2 linked regions of the Desulfovibrio desulfuricans genome follow. The protein of the gene in region 2 binds, or shares a complex with, the protein of the main gene of each other region. Links are inferred from orthologs where the notes say so. Each region holds a gene or a part of one and is shown on either strand. Other genes may lie near its edges.

Region 1 (4,110 bases), on a different replicon or contig from region 2:
TGCATTTTCTGCATCCGGGGACGCGCTTTCATAAAACTGCGCAGCAAGCCCCAGGGGCGTGAGCGTAAAGCCCGTTACCACACCGGGGCCAGCCAGCTGGCCGCATTCAGGCCCAATACCTTCCAGAGCCGGGCCAAGGGGTACGCTGGTCAGCCACAACTGTCCAGTCTCGGTTACCAGTGCAAGTTCGCCGTTGGTGCCAAGGTCGGCCAGTACAAAGGGCCGGGGAACATCCGCCTCCAGCAGGGCGGCCAGCCCCGCGCTCACGTCGCCGCCCACAAAGGGCGCAGGCAGCGGCGGTACATAGAGAGGTGGAAAATCCGTCAGGGCAACGGTTTCATCGCCGCTGTGCGTCAGCCTGTACGGCGCTGCGCACAGCCCCTCCACATCGCGATCAAGAAAAATATCCGTCATGGCCGTATTGGCAGCCAGACACAACCGCGTCACCCGCCCCGTGCCCGACTTCGCCAGCGAATCCATGATGCCCAGCAGTTGCCGCCGGGCAAGCCCGGCCAGCACGGCGCGCCCTTCTGCCACGCGCGCCACGGCAAGGCGCGACATGACATCCGCCCCGGCCCCGGCCTGCGGATTGAGCGTACGGCCTTCAGCCACTGCCCGGCCTTGCATATCAAGCGCCCGCCAACACAGGGATGTAGTGCCAAGATCAACTGCCAGAGCCAAATCCGGCGGCGTCATTGGGGGCAGAATCTGCCGCGCCGCGCCGCGACCGGACAAACGCCCTGTCTCTTGCGCTCCCGCTGGCAGAACAAGATTCTCCGGCGGCAACTCAAGATCAAGCGCAGCAGCGCCCTCCGCAGTCGTGTCAGGGTCTGGCACCTGACGGCGACAGGCCAGACGCCAGCCAGCCTCCAGCTGCGAGGCGGAAAAAACGTCCACCTCCGCAGGCAGGCAGGGCGGCGCATGGCGCACAAAACGCACGCGGCAGCGCCCGCAACGCCCAAGCCCGCCGCACAGGGGCAAAGGGCGCACCAGCCCCGAAAGCCAGATGGCCTGCGAAAGGCTTTGCCCCGGCCTTGCGGCAATAGTCACTGATGGCGCGGCTGGAGCAGCGCCGCATGGGTCTGCATGGGCATGGTCACTGGCCGAAAAAAGACGTACAAACATGCGCCAAGAGTGCCTGACAGGCCCGGTAAAGGCAAGCGTGGCGCACTCCCCTGCCGTGCGGCAATTGCTCTGGCAAAAGGCGCTGTACGGCTTGTCAAACTGGCCTTTATCTTGCATATTCCATCTGCGTGGTCGTGTGCGGAAAAACACGCCGCAACACACATTTTCACGACTGTTCCGAGGCTGGTATGAATAAAGTTCTGGCGCAAGACGAAGTTGATGCCCTGCTGCGCGGGCTTTCCGGCGGGGAAATCGAAAACGAAGCGGAAACGCAGGAAGACGATTCCGGCATTGTGTCTTTTGACCTTGCCAATCAGGATCGCATCATCCGCGGGCGCATGCCCGTGCTTGAAATCGTTAACGACCGTTTTTCACGGCTTTGCACCAACGCCCTTTCAAACTCTGTGCGCAAGCGCGTGGAGCTGAACCCCATATCCATTGATATGACCAAGTTCGGCGAGTTCATGCGCTCGCTGCCGGTGCCAACCTCCATCAATATTTTCAAAATGGATCCCCTGCGCGGCAATGCCATCATGGTTGTTGATTCGCGTCTGGTATTTGCCCTGGTGGAAAACGTGTTTGGCGGCGCTGGCTCCCAGCCCAAGGTTGAAGGCCGCGAATTCACGCGCATTGAGCAGGCAGTGGTGGACAAGATTGTCAAAATCGCGCTGGAGAACATGGAAGAATCCTGGCGGCCAGTGCATGACGTAAAGCTTGAGCTGGTGCGCAGCGAAATCAATCCGCAGTTCGCCGCCATTGTGCCCCCCAGCGACGTTGTGGTGGTCATCACCTTTGAGGTCGAGCTGGATACGGCGCTCGGCTCCATGATTATTTGCCTGCCCTACGCCACCATTGAACCCATTCGTTCCAAACTGCATGCGAGCTTTCAGACCGAACGCCTCGAAGTTGACCACGCATGGGTGGCGCGCCTTAAAGAGCGCCTGCTGGAAACCCCGGTGGAGATGAAGGTGCATTTTGGCCGCACCACCATCACGGGCAACCAGTTGCTGCGCATGCAGGTGGGCGACATTATCGTGCTTGATACCGACCACGAAGACATGCTCAACTGCACGGTCGCCGGAGTGACCAAGTATCAGGGCCTGCCTGGCACCATCAAGGCCATGAAGGCCTTTCAGATCATTAAGGAAAACGAACCGCAATACACCTGATGCGACCAGCCGCGCGGCAAAGGCGGGCACTCGGCAGCCGCCAGCACTGACGCCGCTCCCCCCACGTATTAAATTCACGCAAAGGCCCCTGCCTGAAAGAACTGCACCCAACGCAGATTCTGTCAGACAGGGGCCTTGTGCATCTACAGGCACGGCAGGGCTAAAATGCCAAGCCTGCCTGTACATAAAAATTATGCTTTGTCAGGCCCGTCCTCACAACCAGAACCGCCACAGCCGGGGAGGCCGGAACTGTCAGAGCTGTGCTTTCCCCCACAGTGCGCGCCACAGCCGCCAGGCAGGCGGGAAAGCCTGTGTGCCCGCATCTCAGGCGCAAGAATATGCACCCCGGCGGCGGCCAGATGCGGCACCACCTTTACGCCTTCCGGCACGGGTACGTTATCTTCGTACGCGCCCACCGGGGGGCGCAATAGCACGCAACTGCACCCGGCGGCCAGCCCGGCCTGCATATCGCGCACACGGTCGCCAATCATCCAGGAGCGTGCAAGATCAATATTCAGATCGGCAGCGGCTTGCAGAATGAGGCCCGGCTCTGGCTTGCGGCAGTTGCAAGGGCCAGTAACCTCCGGCAGGTGGGGGCAATAATACCACGCGTCGATAACGGCGTTGTGCGCCGCAAGATCTTCATTAACCCATGCTTCCAGAGCGTGCAGATCGTCCTCGCTGAACATGCCGCGCGCCAGCCCCGACTGATTGCTCACGACCACAAGCAGATACCCTACGGCATGAAAGCGCCTGAGGGTTTCAACCACGCCCGGCAGCCACTGCCAGTCTTCCTTGCGGTGAATATAGCCAGTATCGTGATTCAGGGTGCCGTCGCGGTCCAAAAAAATGGCGCGGCGCGGCGCTTCTGCTGTGCTCATGAAAGCCCTTGCCCTTTTCCGGGGTTACCCGGCAGTTTGGTGTGCTGCAATCCTTGGCAATTATGCGCCAAACCAAAAAAAATGCAAAAACTGCCCGCAAAAACCTAACCGGTGTCCCAAACAGAAGCGGCCCACAAGTGGGCCGCTTCTTTCCCCTGCCCTATAAGGCGGGGAACGCAAAAACAAGGCTGCTGACAGACAGACCGCAGAATTACTTCTTGGCGGTCATTCTCCGTTCCCACAGCTTCATGTCGTTCATTTTTTTGCGGCGTTCACGCTGCAAAGCCTTGCAGGCAAGCGGGGTACCCTTTTTAAAGCCCCACTTTTCAAGGTATTCTTCTGTGGAGAGGCCGTGTGTAGCCAGGTGACGTTTAGTCAAAATCTTGAAGCTCTTACCACACTCAAGGCAGGTAACGCTCTTTTCCTTGATCGATTTTCTGGCTTCAAGAACAGCCCCATCAAAATCGGGTTCGCCAGTGGCTTCGCCCATGGCAACAGCCCTGATGCTGCCAGCAACCTTTTGGACAAAGGCCGTTATTTCTTCCGCGCTCATAACCCTGACGCCAGCCTGAGCCTTGGAAATTTCCAAAGCACCCTTCAAAAAATCGTCCATCTTCACTCCGCGATATATTAAGTTAAAAAACTTTTGAACTATAAGGATTCAGCACTAACACTATTTCGATAAAGCAATTTGTGTCAACCCAATAAACGAAAAATGACACCACAATCAAACCGGGGCGCTTGAAGCGTAAGGAGGGCAATATAAATAGCTTTTAGAGAATATGCCATCCATATTTAGGGGTGCGCCGGCGCTTCAACCGCAATTTATCGCACATTATTACTGTAAAAATAAAAAATAGCCCAAAATGGCTGCCATAATACAAATAAACTCCCAGCTTTTTACATTTCATGATAAGCATAGAAAGAAATAAATT
Region 2 (4,067 bases):
GCATCAGGGTCGGGCCGGAGCTGATCCTCAAGGATGAGCAGCGCGAGCGCGCCAATGCCAACAAACAGCCCGAATCCGCCTTGGGGTTGGGCATGCAGTTCAAGCTTGACTTCTAGCCCTGCCGCAGGAGTGGGTAATTGTTTGTCTGTGCGTGCGGGGTTGCGTAAGGAATGGCTGCCCCACAGCGGGTGAAGGGCCGTATGGGGCCTTACTGAACGTTCTGCGCAAGGATAAGATCCACTTCATCCACGCTGAGGCCAGCGTTTTTGGCGATCTGCCGACTGCTCAGGCCTTTGCGGTGTCCATTTAAAATCAGTTCCCGCAAAAACTGGGGCGAACGGCTGATGCCCTCGGCCTGTTCCAGCAGGCGGCGCAGTTCATGCGTGCGCGCTTCCAGCTTTTCATCCAGATTCCGCAACTCCGCCTGCCGTTGGGCAAACGTAGCCACTATTTCTTTTTCCAGCCGTGCGTTCATTTCTATGCGCGCCAGCAGGCTGTCCTGATTGCCCTGCAAGGCGTTGAGCAGGCCCTCTGACCGGCGCAAACGCATGTAGAAAACAAGCACACCGCCAAGGATGGCAAGCTCGAAGAGGGAAAAGAGCATGATAAGTGCGTAAAGCAGTGTGTCGTTCATACTTTTATGTTCAAAAGGTTGCCCACAAGCGGGGATGAAGTTTCACCCGCTGGGGTTTCCGGTTCAGGGGGGGGCCGCCGCCTTCTGCGGCTGCCAAAATGGGGTGCGCCCTGGTGATCGGCATCCGGGTTCAGCGCCGTCTGGGTTCCGGGTTCTGTGCGCGTTACCTGCTGCTGCTCCTGCTTTGCCATGGCGGCGGCAAGAACGCGCGACATGGCAGCCGATGCCTGCGGGGCGACAGCGGCGGCATTGCTTACGGATGTGGCCAGGCTGGTCTGGGCATACAGCACGGCCATGGTGGCGTCAACGCTCATGGAGGCCTCCTGTTGCCGGTTCCGGGGGCCTGACGACCTTCAGCAGGTCGCTTGTGCAGCAGCAGCGGGTGTGCCTTGCGTAGGGCCACGGGCGCTGTCGTCTGCTGGCTCCACTGGCCTGCAGATGCTGCTGTGGCTATTCGTTCAGATAACTCTCAAACAAAATGTCATCAATGCGCCCCTGCGTCAGGTAATCGTTCAGCACCCCGCTGAGGTCTTTTTTTATGGTAGCCGTATTGGCCGGATTCAGCAAAAACTCGTCCGACTTGCTGCTCAGGTAATAATACAGGGCATCACGCAGAGGGATGAGCTTGTGGTCAATCTCCATGCCCACCCTGGGGCTTTGGCTGACTGTTGAAAATTTGCAGATCAAAAAGCGCGCCCCAGTAGGTGTTTGCCGGGGAATAACGAAGGGTGCCAGTTCCTTGACGCTGTCAGGCTGGGCAGTCGGTGTTTTCGCAGAAGGCACCACGATCACGTCTGGCTTGATTGGCTCCGGAGGCGGCGGCGGGGGGGTGCGCAGTACAAACCACCAGATTGCAGCGCCTGCCACCAGCAACACGAGCAGGCCAGCAGCGGCAGCAATGAGCAGCAGCTTTTTTTTCTTCTTGGGTGGTTCGGCCCCTTCTTCGGCTACCTGAAGTGGGGCTTCCTCGGTTTTGGCCGGGGGAGGAGGCGCCTGTTCCACAAGGAACGGGGCATCGTCAAGATCAAGTTCGACCTTGCGCAGGCTTGTGTCCTGGCTGACCGCAACCTGAAGTTCATCCTTGACGGGGGCGTCTTTCAAATCCTGCTTTTCAGCCACGCGCCTCTCCTGACAATCACGGCCTGTTCATCTGTTCCATGCCGTGACCAGCACTACACTACCGCAACCACTAAGAACAAAAAACCCGCCCCGAACCAGGTGAGCGCATGCAGCGCTGACCCCGGCCAGGAGCGGGCCGTCAAAGCCAGGGAAATTTGGCGCTGTGGCCAAAGGCAGGTTGCCTGCGAAAAGGCTGGCTGCCCTGCGTGGTTATTTATGTATATCCGCGCCACGCATGCTTGCCGGGCGAATGCACATCGCCTCTGGCAAGTTTTTCAACATGGAATGCTCTAGGGGAAAATCTTGTCGATTTTCTGCTTCATCGTGTCCGCAGTGAAGGGTTTGACGATGTAGTTGGAAACCTTGGCCTGCACGGCTTCAATGATGTTTTCCTGCTGGGCTTCAGCAGTGACCATCAGAAAGGGGATGTTGGCAAACTGCTCGCTTGAGCGGACCTTGCGGAGCAGATCAATGCCTGTCATCTGGGGCATGTTCCAGTCCGAAACGATAAAGTCGATCTTCTCGCGGTTCAGAACTTCCCATGCCGAGGTGCCGTCATCGGCTTCCACCACGTTCTGAAAACCAAGCTGGCGCAGAATGTTGCGCACAATACGGCGCATGGTGGAAAAATCGTCAACCACAAGAACACGCATATTCGGATTGTAAGGCATGAGAAGAACTCCTTGAAGCGCCGTCAATATCGGTTTGCAACAGACGTTGCAGCCGTGCGCCACTGTCTGTCGTAAGCTTATATTTCTGTGCCTTCGCCGTAGAGATTATGAAATTCCTTGCGAAGGCGGCTCAGGGCCTGTGAATGTAATTGTGAAACCCTGCCTTCAGTGATGCCCATGACTTCGGCAGTTTCACGCATATTCAACTCATCAGTATAATACAGCGAGAGTACCAACTTTTCTCTTGGCGTCAAGCGGTCGATCAGCGGTGCCACGCGCTCCACAAGCTCTTGCAGGGCAGTGCTGCGGAAGGGTTCTCCGCCTTCGGGGCCTTCGCCCGAAATCGTGTCCTGAATGGCGTCAAGTGAAATCCAGAGCTGGTTTTGCAGGGCTTCAAGCCCCTGCCGCACATCACGCATGTCGAGGCCGGTGATCTTTTGCAGCTCGTCCTCGGTGGCCTGACGGCCTTGCTCGTGTTCAACCTTGCGCATGGCTTCATCAAGCACCCGCACACGCTGACGCAACGACCGGGGAAACCAGTCAAGGCGGCGCAATTCATCGAGCATGGCTCCCTTGATGCGGCTTTCGGCATACGTTTCAAAGCGGATGCCGAGCTGCGGCCTGAACTTGCCCAAGGCTTCCATGAGGCCCAGGGTGCCGGAGCTGATCAGCTCCCCAAGTTCTATGCTGCGCGGCAGTTTGGCTTTGAGCCGCAAAGCGAGAAAGCGGATCTTGGGCGCATAGTGACGCACCACGGATTCCTGCTCTGCCGGTGAAAAGCTCTCCCAAGGGGTTGCCCCGGTTTCGAGCGCTTCCCAGGGGCAGGGAGCTTGCGCTTGCGCTGTGCCGGTCTTCATGTTGGTTTCCTTCGGATTTGCCTCTTCTACCCCGTGGCATCTGGATGCCTGTTGTGCCTCGCTCCACCTGCCCGCCAAGGCTGGTTGCGCTGCGTTATTGACTCGTTGAGGTTATGAAGCGTTGTTTCTGTCGCAAAAGGCTTTTCAGGCCCGGAATCCCATCCGCAATTCTAGCGGAACAGCAGTTTTTTCCAGAAAAACTTGATGTTGCCGTCGAGGTTTTCGGGGGCTTCCCATGCGCTGATGTTCTTGGCCAGCGACATGGTGGCCTTTGCCGCCGGGCTTTGCGGTTCGCTTATGCAATAGGGCAACTGCTGCACCACGGCCTTGCGTACGCCTGTATCGCGCGGGATGACGCCCACAAGTTCCAGGGAGACGCCGCTGAGAAAATGGTCGCAGGCCTGATGCAGACGCACAAACATGTCCTTGGCCGTCTTGAGGTCCGGGGCCATGTTGACGCACACCTTGAAGCGTTCAACGCCGTGATTGTTTTTCAGCACCTTGATGAGAGCATAGGCGTCAGTGAGCGAGGTCGGTTCCGGTGTGAGCACCACCAGGCGCTCCTGCGCGGCCATGTTGAAATAGAGCACGTTGTCGCTGATGCCTGCACCTGTATCCACGATGAGGTAGTCAAGTCCGTCTTCCATTTCATCAACGGCTTCAAGCAGTTCAAGCTTCTGACCCGTGGAAAGGGTGAGCATTTCGCTCATGCCGGAGGAAGCAGGCAAGATGGAAAAGCCGTAAGGCGTGGGAAAGAGTATGTCCGAAATGGTGGCCCCTTCGTGA

Evidence for each region.
Region 1: the proteins of NE637_RS11015 (region 2) and fliM are in contact, whole or in part, in a crystal structure (PDB 1F4V), measured with the Escherichia coli proteins. The link is inferred for Desulfovibrio desulfuricans from one-to-one orthologs.

Annotation. Positions count from the first base shown.
Region 1 is NZ_JANFYZ010000018.1:187-4,296, reverse strand. What follows is about bases 420-3,303. They hold fliM (flagellar motor switch protein FliM), read left to right. Parts: upstream 420-1,313; coding sequence 1,314-2,294; downstream 2,295-3,303. Other genes in these bases: gmhB (D-glycero-beta-D-manno-heptose 1,7-bisphosphate 7-phosphatase), read right to left, coding at 2,486-3,175; NE637_RS14035 (ASKHA domain-containing protein), read right to left, coding at 420-1,242. Also shown: more of NE637_RS14035, read right to left, coding at 1-419; NE637_RS14020 (Ros/MucR family transcriptional regulator), read right to left, coding at 3,387-3,788. UniProt on the Escherichia coli protein: FliM is one of three proteins (FliG, FliN, FliM) that forms the rotor-mounted switch complex (C ring), located at the base of the basal body.
Region 2 is NZ_JANFYZ010000008.1:103,460-107,526, reverse strand. What follows is about bases 735-3,575. They hold NE637_RS11015 (chemotaxis response regulator CheY), read right to left. Parts: upstream 2,425-3,575; coding sequence 2,044-2,424; downstream 735-2,043. Other genes in these bases: NE637_RS11005 (MinD/ParA family protein), read right to left, coding at 3,452-3,575; NE637_RS11010 (FliA/WhiG family RNA polymerase sigma factor), read right to left, coding at 2,502-3,281; NE637_RS11020 (flagellar basal body-associated FliL family protein), read right to left, coding at 1,085-1,753; NE637_RS11025 (hypothetical protein), read right to left, coding at 735-948. Outside these bases: NE637_RS11035 (hypothetical protein), read left to right, coding at 1-116; NE637_RS11030 (hypothetical protein), read right to left, coding at 209-634; more of NE637_RS11025, read right to left, coding at 631-734; more of NE637_RS11005, read right to left, coding at 3,576-4,067. UniProt on the Escherichia coli protein: Involved in the transmission of sensory signals from the chemoreceptors to the flagellar motors.